Regions from separate parts of the Clostridium oceanicum genome, predicted to be linked through region 1. Evidence: riboswitches for the same ligand, from Rfam matches in the RefSeq annotation. Region 1 holds a riboswitch; each other region holds the start of a gene.
What was found. Region 1 has a riboswitch for thiamine pyrophosphate ahead of thiD (bifunctional hydroxymethylpyrimidine kinase/phosphomethylpyrimidine kinase). Riboswitches for the same ligand answer to the same signal wherever they lie in the genome.

Region 1 (3,313 bases):
GGAGATATACTTTTAAAAGATATCATTCCTTTTTTCCAAGGAACTTCATGCTTTATTATATCTAGTTTTTCAGCAGACTTACCATAATCATTTATAAGTCTATCCCATTTTATATTCCAGTTATCTTTTTTCAAATTTATACTTACATCGCATACAAAAGCCCCCTTTCCTCTTTTTGTATATATAAGACCTTCATCTTGAAGATACTCATATGCATATATAATTGTATTTCTACTAACCTTTAACATATTAGATAGCTCTCTTGTTGAAGGTAATTTTTCTTCTTTTCTTATCATCCCATTTAATATCATAGATTTTATGTAATTCCCTATTTGTATATAAACAGGGGAGTTTTTGTCCAGTTTTATATCAAATAACATTAAATCACCTCTCTTTAATTTTCACATAAATAAAAAACTAGTGCAATAAAAAAAGATTCTCTAATTTTTTAGAGAATCCTTTCAAAGTTATATATCTATATATTTTTACATAAAAATTATCTTTCTACTTTTAAAGAATCTTGTATCATAACATCTAATAAATCTGAAAAAGACATATTCACTGCATTTGCACTCTTAGGAAATAAACTATTTTTAGTCATTCCTGGTAATGTATTTAATTCTAGTACATAAGGAATAGAATCTTTAACTATCATATCTACTCTAACATAAACATCACATTTTAATACTTTCCAGCAACCTAATGCCATTTTTTCTACTTGTTTATGAAGTTTTTCCTCTAAATCTACTATAACTTCTTCTGAACTTCCATCATATTTACATTTTAAATCAAAGAACTCTCCATTAGGTTTTATAGCTATAACTGGAAGCATCTTTTCATTTAACATACAACAAGTTATTTCTTCGCCTTTTATATATTGTTCTATCATAACTTCTTTATCATATTTTAATGCTAACTCTACAGCTTCTTTTAAACCTTCTTTTGATTTTATTAAATTAGTAGCTACACTAGAACCTCCACTATTAGGTTTAACAAAAACTGGATAGCCCATTTTTTCTACTGCTTCATAATCTATTTCATCTATTTTAGTTACATTAATCCAATCTGCTGTATTAATATCTGCACTTTTAAGCATTCTTTTTGTAACATCTTTATCCATACAAATACCACTTGTTAATGGTCCACATCCTGAATAAGGTATGTCTAAAGTTTGAAGGACTGATTGCACTTCTCCATCTTCCCCAAATTTCCCATGAAGAGCTATAAAAGCAAAATCTAAACCTTTTGATTTTTCTACAATATCTTCTTTTTTATCTATAACTACAGGAACTACATCATATTTATCAGAATCTATATATTTCATTATCTCTTTACCTGAATTTAAAGATATTTCTCTTTCTGAAGATATACCTCCCATTACTACTCCTATTTTCATATATACTCCTCCAATACTCTCTGGTATTTAATTACCCTCTTAATTCATTTTATACATTTATAAAATATAATAAAGTACCACTACTAAACTTTTTTTGTACAAATGTGGTTTAAATTCATATTTCATATAAATCTTAAAATATTGAAAATGTTATCTTTTAAGTATACAATATAATTGTAAAATTAAATACCTTTGTTACGGGGGTGCCTATTTGGCTGAGAAGAGCATAAGTTCTAACCCTTTGAACCTGATACCAGATAATACTGGCGAAGGGAAGTAGTATAATATCTACATATTATATATAATAAAACCATGCTGCTTTTCTTACAAGTGGCATTTTTTTATTAAAAATAACAAGATTTAATTTAAGATATAAACTAAAATTCAAACTTAATCATAAACTAGGAGGTACTTAATATGAAAAATGTTTTAACAATAGCTGGATCAGATAGCTCAGGTGGTGCAGGTATACAAGCGGATTTAAAAACTATGAGCGCGTTAGGCGTATTTGGTATGAGTGTAATAACTGCAGTAACAGCTCAAAATACTTTAGGAGTGGTTGATGTACAAGACATTGATAAAAAAATTGTAGAAGCTCAAATAAAATGTATTTTTGATGATATAAATGTAGATGCAGTAAAAATAGGAATGGTTTCAAACAGTGAAATAATTGAAACTATAACAAACCTACTTAAAGAATACAAAGCTAAAAATATAGTTGTAGACCCTGTTATGATATCCAAAAGTGGCTACTTTTTATTAAAACCTGAAGCTGTAGAAAAAATAAAAGAACTTATTTCTATAGCTGATGTAGTAACCCCTAATATTCCAGAAGCAGAAACATTAACTGATATGAAAATAAAAGATGAAGAAGATATGAAAAAAGCTGCCTTAGAAATATCTAAGATGGGACCAAAATATGTTCTTATAAAAGGCGGTCACAGATGTAATGATGCTAATGATATTTTATATACTGGAAAAGATTTTATAAAAATAGAAGGTAGTAGAATCCAAACAAAAAATACTCATGGAACAGGATGTACACTTTCTTCATCTATAGCTTCATATTTAGCAAAAAATCACAGTATTGAAACTGCTGTTAAAAAATCAAAAGATTATATTACAAAAGCTATAGAAAATTCTTTTTCAATAGGAAAAGGCGTTGGCCCTGTAGGTCATTTAGTTGAACTTTATAAAGAAGCTGGTGTAGATTTTGAATAACTCAAATAAAATAAAAAATCCATCTATGTTTTTACTTTGGATTGGAGCATCTATCTCTATAGCAGAAATATATACAGGCTCTGTTATAGCCCCTTTAGGTATTTCTAAAGGACTTTTAGCTATAATACTTGGACACATATTAGGAACATTATTATTGTCTTTTGGTGGATATATATCATTTTCTAATAAATGTACTGCTATGGAATCAATACATAATTCCCTAGGTTCTTTAGGTGCAAAAATAGTCTCTATTATAAATGTAATGCAACTTCTTGGTTGGTCTGCCATAATGATAATTCAAGGAGGACGAGCTATTGGCCCTATTTTATCTATATCTTACAAAACATCCCTACTGATTGTTTCTGTAATAGTTATAATATGGTCTTACTCATTTTTTAATTATTCTAAAAAAGTTAATGATATTTGTGTTATTTCATTAATAATTTTATGTATATTTATGTTTTCTAAAATAGATTTATCTAAATCTATAGAGCTTAGGGGAAACTTAAATTTCACTACAGCTTTAGAACTTTCAATTGCAATGCCTGTTTCTTGGTTACCTGTAATTGGTGATTTTACTAAGAATGGAACTAGTAAAAAAGGAGTGCTTTTTTCTAGCTTTTTAGGTTACTTTATAGGCAGTACTGCAATGTTTATGTTTGGTTTTTTTGTAACCATATTTACTGGAAAAGATAT
Region 2 (3,313 bases), on a different contig from region 1:
TTCAAATTCAAAAATAAGTATATTAGAATTTAAAAATATTCAAGAATATGTTTTGGAAGAGATGAAAGATTATAGTATTATTCTTAAAAGTATTATGGATTATAGAAAAGAAGATGAATGTTTATATAAACATTGTGTAAATGTAGGAATATTAAGCTACATGTTAGGAAAATGGTTAGGCTTTTCTAAAGAACAATTATTATATTTAAGTTATACTGGATTTCTCCATGACATAGGTAAAATAAAAATAGATAAGGAAGTTTTAAATAAAAGAAGAATATTAACAGATGATGAGTTTAGTGAAGTTAAAACTCATGCAGTTGTTGGATATGAAATAGCAAAAAATATACATAATATAGATGAATCGATTTTGATGGGAATACTTATGCATCATGAAAGATGTGATGGAACAGGATATCCTTTAAAAATTAAAGGTGAAAAAATCCATGATTTTGCTAAAATAGTTGCTATTGCAGATGAATTTGATACCATGACATCAAGTTTAGTTTATAAAAAAACAAGGACTTCTTTTGAAGCACTTAAAATAATAAAAAATCAAAGTGTAAACAAATTAGATTATAAGTATGTAAATAAATTTATTGAAGGAATTATTAATTGTTATATAGGAGAAAAAGTTAAGCTAAGTAATGGTAAAATTGCAAAAATAATAAAAATTGATATAGACAATATAGATAGGCCTTTATTAACAATAGGTTCTGACTTTATTGATTTAAAGACTACAAAGAATATAAATATAACAGATGTAGTATAAAGTATTATGCTATTTTAACCTTATATTTAGATTATTTAAAAGGAATTTGTTAAATTTTTAAAACTAACCAATTAAATATATTTAGTTTAAATTAATTTTAATAGTATGATAAATTAACTCATGCAAGTTATATTATAAGTTGAAAATAAATTAATATAGTATTAGGAAATTCAGCATTTAAGGAAATATTGTATAAAAATTTTTTATATGGTATAATTTTTTAAAAGGGGAGCTTTATTTAAGGCTGAGAGGAAGTTTATGCTTCGACCCATAACTTGATTCGGATAATGCCGGCGTAAGGAAATAATATATTTATACTAGCAGCTTATAAAGTTTTAGAGTATATATAGGATACGCATTATTCCGTGTATCCTATTTTTTATGCTTTAAAACTTTATATATTAAAAACTAAAGGGGAGCGCCTTGAGTTTTTATGGCAAAACACAATTAAATAGCGAGGGAACTTGTGTTTCAAGGTGAGAGGAAGCTTTTGAGCTTCGACCGTCTGATATGATATTTCATATAGGAAATTGCTATTTTATTGTACTAAAACTATATCTTATTAATGGTATTTATTTCCTATGTGATTTGTAGAATTTTAAATATTATTAAGGAGGTATTTTTTTATGAGGCAAAATTCAAATTTATTAAAAAAACTTATGTTAGCAATGCTTGTGGCTATGGGAGTTATAATTTCTCCAATACTTAGAGTAGAAGGGCTATGTCCTATGGCGCATCTTATAAACATTGTATGTTCAGTTATCCTTGGACCTTGGTATTCATTGCTTTGTGCTACATTAATTGGTGTTATAAGAATGTTTTTTATGGGAATTCCACCACTTGCACTAACAGGAGCGGTTTTTGGAGCATTTTTATCTGGAGTTTTGTATAGAGCATCTAAAGGAAAGATAATTTTTGCTGTTATAGGTGAAGTTATAGGAACTGGTATAATAGGATCTATAGTTTCATACCCTGTTATGGCTATATTAATGGGAAGAACTGGACTTACATGGATGTTTTACGTTCCTTCATTTATTATGGCTACCCTTATAGGGGGAACAATTGCATTTATTTTTCTAGGTTCTTTAAGTAGAATAGGTATGCTTCAAAAAATTCAAAAGAGTTTGGGGGCAAAAATTTATGATAGACCAAAAAACAATAATAAGCAAATTATTGGAAATAAAAGAGAGTGTTAAATCTAAAAAACCATTAATACATTGTATAACTAATCCTATATCAATAAATGATTGTGCAAATATAGTTCTTTCAGTTGGGGGGAAACCGATTATGGCCCAGCATCCTTTAGAAGTTTCAGAAATTACTTCTAAATCTAGTGGGCTTGGAGTTAATCTTGGAAATATAACAGATACTAGAATGGAATCTATGCTTATTTCTGGGAAAATAGCTTATGAAAACAATATTCCACAAGTAATTGATCTTGTAGGTGTTGGATGCAGTACACTTAGACTTCAATATGCAAAAAAGTATATTTTAAAGTGTCATCCAACTGTTATAAAAGGAAATATGTCCGAAATAAAAGCAATATGTGGGATAAAAAATGATTCAAAAGGAATTGATGTTGGAGAAAAAGATATTGTAACAGAGGAAAATTTTGATGAGAATATAGAAATGATAAAGAAATTTTCTATAGAAACAGGAGCTGTTATTGCAGTAACAGGAGTAGTAGATATAATAACAGATGGAACTTATACATATTTAATAAAAAATGGCTGTGAAATGCTTTCAATGATAACAGGGACAGGTTGTATGCTTACATCCCTTATAGCTACTTATATTTCTTCATTAGATATATTACAAGGTACAGTTTTAGCTGTAGCTCTTATGGGTATATGTGGTGAACTTTCAAAGAATGCTAAAGGTACTGGAAGTTTTAGATGTGATCTTTTAGATAATATGTTTAATATTTCTGATGATATAATAATGGAAAAAATAAAATTTAGATTAAGATAATTTTTAAATATAGTTACAGAATAATAGTTTACCATTAATGTATGATGGTAAACTATTTTTATAGGAAAATATATATTTAATTGGTTTTAGTAAGGCATTTATTAAAAGTTTAATCTGAAATTGACTTAATAACATTTTCTAAATTGTAAATAACCTTATGAGCTAATCTTTCTCGTGCATTTTTAGTAAAACCAGAAACAGTATTACTTATTATTACATTAGGATAATCTTTATATTTAGTTCTAAATTCTTCTGTTGTTGAACTTATATCAAATAATGCAAAGTTACCTTTACATTTTATCCATTTGTCAAAAGCTCTAAGTTCAAAAGAGGGTGACAGACCTGTATTTACAAGTATTTTACCATTTCCAAATTCTGAAAATTCTTTATCACCAATAACAACAGTATTACGTGGTAAATGAGTTGTTATAACATCACAAGTTTTTAAAAGGACATCTATTGAAAGATATTTATAATCAACATCATTTCTTTTATTTCTATTGTGGTAGTATATATTCATAGAGAAAAAATTACCAGCATCTGCTATCATTTTTCCTAAAGTTCCTAATC
Region 3 (3,313 bases), on a different contig from region 1:
GGAAGGAGTATTCTATCTTTAGGTATATATTCTAAAACATTTTCTTCTTTAGATGTTATATCTACTCTTCTTAGAGCCATAGTTATAACCTGTGATTCTGATTTTTCTATAACCTCTGTTAACATTTTTTTATCTGGAAATTTTCCTGTACCAATAAATAATCTATTTTTAAGTTCTACTCCACCAATTTTAAAAATATCCATATAATCACCCTGTATAATGAATAATATGTAGTAAGTTCACTATACTTTTCCTTTCTTATTTTTTTATTTATGCCTCAAAAATTTATATATAATTTTAATTTAAATATTATATACATCTGTTAGTTAAATATAACAACTTAATTTTTATTTATGTTTCCTTTTGCCCCATTATTAACCTTAAAACCATATTAGCTTGATGATTAGCTGTAATAGAAACTCTTGGAGCCATAAGGCCTGACCCCTCTTTTGCTTCATTTACTTCATCACCAATTAAATAAAATCTATCATTTATTTTTTTAGTTTTTATAGTATTGCTAGAAAAATAACCTGCCATTCCAGATGCAGCAACTATTACTTTATCCTTTGTTTTTGTTAGAATTTCACTAACTAAAGAAGCCTTACATTTTGGACTATCAAAAGCTTCCACTATAATATCTACATTTTTAAATATATCTAATACATTATCTTCTGTTATATACTTATCTTTTATTTCTACTTTTACAAAAGGATTAATCTCTGAAATCATTTCTTTCATGGCTTCTGTTTTTTTCATTCCTAAATGCTTTATTAAATATTGTTGTCTATTTAGATTACTTGGTTCAACTACATCAAAATCTACTAAAACAAGTTTTCCTATACCGATTCTTGAAAGAGATACTGCAACATTTGATCCTAGCCCTCCAAGTCCTGCAATACCAACAGCCTCTTTTTTCAGCTTGTCATAAACTTTTGGAGTATGCCTAGAAACTAAAAGATGCTCAAGTTCTTCTTTACTTGGAATCTCACCTTTTTTTATTAAAACTACTTTATCATTTTCTTTTAAAACCTCATCTTTTTCTATGGGAAACCCATTTAAAATAACTACATCAGCATCTTTTTTAAATCTATTTTTTATATCAAAAATACTACTATTTTCTTTTACATAAAAACTTTTTTCATTTATAGATACTCTCATAGATTAACCACCACCTACAAAGCTTATTATTTCAATCTTATCTTCTTTATTAAGTAAAATATCACTATAGTTTTCTTTTGATATTATATTAAGATTAACTTCTACAACAACCTTGTCCATATTTAAATCTAATTTATCAAGAAGATTTTCAACAGTAATTCCTTCTTTGTAATCTATATTTTTACCATTAACTATCATATACCCTTCTCCTTTCTCTAAAAATTCAATATATTATGAATATTCAGTCTAGTTTCATTGCTAAGATAGTGTTATTTTTAACTATCTTACTTTTATTAAATTATTCTTTAATTTTTGAGCTGATTTAAAAGGATTTTCATCTGCCATAATATATGACATTACAGCTATTCCATCTGCTCCTTTTAAAATCACATCTTCTAAATTTTCATCATTTATACCACCTAACCCTATTAATGGTATAAATGTATTTTCTCTTATACTTTTTATAAAGTCTAACCCTCTAGGTTTTAATCCCTTTTTACAATCTGTCTTATATATGTGACTTGCAAGAAGATAACTTGCTCCATTTTTCTCTGCTAGTACTGCTTCTTCTAAACTATGAACTGAAACTCCAATCAAACCATTAAACTCAATATTTTTATTTATAAAGTTTTCAAAATTAGTATGAAAACCGTCTGCATTTATTTCTTTAGCCACATCAATATTTGAATTAATTATTATTTTCTTATTACTACCTTCAGTTTTATTTTTATTATCTATAACTTGTCTTAATTTATATGCTATAGGATACAGCTCATCAAATGATAAATCTTTTTCTCTTAATATAACAGTATCTACTCCTCCATCTATAGCTTTTCTTATAACAGTTTGTATATCACCTTCTTTTATAAGTTTTCTATTAGTTATAAGATATAATTCTTTACCTTCAGCATTTTCTACTGTTATTACCCCCTCTAAACATAAATCTTTAATTTTAAGTTTATTGTTTTTATTTACATAATACTAAAATATATTAATGATTTTTGATATATTAAATAATAAAAAGCTAAAACATGTATATCTATAAAATTTTTTACTTTGCTAAAAATTCTTATTTATTTTCAAAAATTTATACTAAAAAATATTAACCCATTAATAATCAAATAAATAATTTTATAGGCATATAAATAAAGAGCTCACCTAAAGGCAAGCTCTATTTATAACCAAATATAAAATTTACTTTAATTATAATAATGCTTTCCTACGCTAATATTAATTATTTCAGGTTCAAAGGATTCCGATAAAATCGATCTCAGCCATAACAAGGCACTCCTAGCAACTTTTTACTATATTTAATTTTATATTTATTTTAACTCTAAAAATTTTATTTGTAAATACTTTATATTAAATAATTACTTATGATTATTATTTTAGATATAATCTATATTAAATTCTAAAATTTATTTAAGTGTCTTTATTGCTTCATCAATCAAATTAAAAGCAAATAACAATTCTTCTTCTTCTACAATAAGAGGAGGGTGAAAAATAAGACAATTACCAGATCCTATTTTAAATGACAATCCTTTATTTAGACAATAATATAATATTTTTTCAGCAATACTATTATCTTTTTCTTTTGAAATTCTATCTTTTACAAATTCAAATGCAATCAAAAGTCCCTGTACTCTAAAATCCCCAATACATTCATGCTTATCATAAAGATTAGATAAACACCTCTTTGCAAACTCTGATTTCTTTTTACATTCAAAAACAAGTTTATTTTCATCAATATAATCTATGGTAGCACATATTGCTGCACAACCTAATGCTGGTTTTTCATGAGTATAATGACCTAATGATATATCCTCTGCTAAATCATATTTAGATTTTGTAAGTACTGCAGCTTGAGGAATAACTCCTCCCCCAAGACCTTTACCAAGTACAAGTATATCTGGTTCTACATTAAAGTTTTGGTGAACATAAAACTCTCCACTTCTTCCAATTGCTGTTGGTATTTCATCAAAAATCAAAAGTATTTTATTTTCATCACAAACTTTTCTTAATTTTTCAAAATAGCTCTTAGGGGGAACATGAATATCCGTTGCTCTGACTGGCTCAAGCAGTATAGCACCTATATCTCCTTCATTTTTAATTATATATTCTATATAGTTTATACAAAAGTCAGAAACTATTTCTT

Region 2: another riboswitch for thiamine pyrophosphate. It lies ahead of thiW (energy coupling factor transporter S component ThiW); the one in region 1 lies ahead of thiD (bifunctional hydroxymethylpyrimidine kinase/phosphomethylpyrimidine kinase).
Region 3: another riboswitch for thiamine pyrophosphate. It lies ahead of ABDZ71_RS00420 (thiamine phosphate synthase); the one in region 1 lies ahead of thiD (bifunctional hydroxymethylpyrimidine kinase/phosphomethylpyrimidine kinase).

The regions. Positions count from the first base shown of each region.
Region 1 covers NZ_BAAACG010000008.1:716,372-719,684, forward strand. Annotated here, with positions in the region: gene pdxR (MocR-like pyridoxine biosynthesis transcription factor PdxR) at 1-380, opposite strand, end outside; gene ABDZ71_RS09375 (D-alanine--D-alanine ligase) at 497-1,396, opposite strand; TPP riboswitch at 1,586-1,689, shown strand; gene thiD (bifunctional hydroxymethylpyrimidine kinase/phosphomethylpyrimidine kinase) at 1,814-2,617, shown strand; gene cytX (putative hydroxymethylpyrimidine transporter CytX) at 2,610-3,313, shown strand, end outside.
Region 2 covers NZ_BAAACG010000010.1:584,937-588,249, reverse strand. Annotated here, with positions in the region: gene ABDZ71_RS13110 (HD-GYP domain-containing protein) at 1-772, shown strand, start outside; TPP riboswitch at 988-1,091, shown strand; gene thiW (energy coupling factor transporter S component ThiW) at 1,399-1,968, shown strand; gene thiM (hydroxyethylthiazole kinase) at 1,946-2,743, shown strand; gene ABDZ71_RS13095 (NAD(P)-dependent oxidoreductase) at 2,853-3,313, opposite strand, start outside.
Region 3 covers NZ_BAAACG010000001.1:95,091-98,403, reverse strand. Annotated here, with positions in the region: gene ABDZ71_RS00435 (thiazole synthase) at 1-203, opposite strand, end outside; gene thiF (sulfur carrier protein ThiS adenylyltransferase ThiF) at 352-1,158, opposite strand; gene thiS (sulfur carrier protein ThiS) at 1,162-1,356, opposite strand; gene ABDZ71_RS00420 (thiamine phosphate synthase) at 1,438-2,043, opposite strand; TPP riboswitch at 2,358-2,460, opposite strand; gene ABDZ71_RS00415 (aminotransferase class III-fold pyridoxal phosphate-dependent enzyme) at 2,577-3,313, opposite strand, start outside.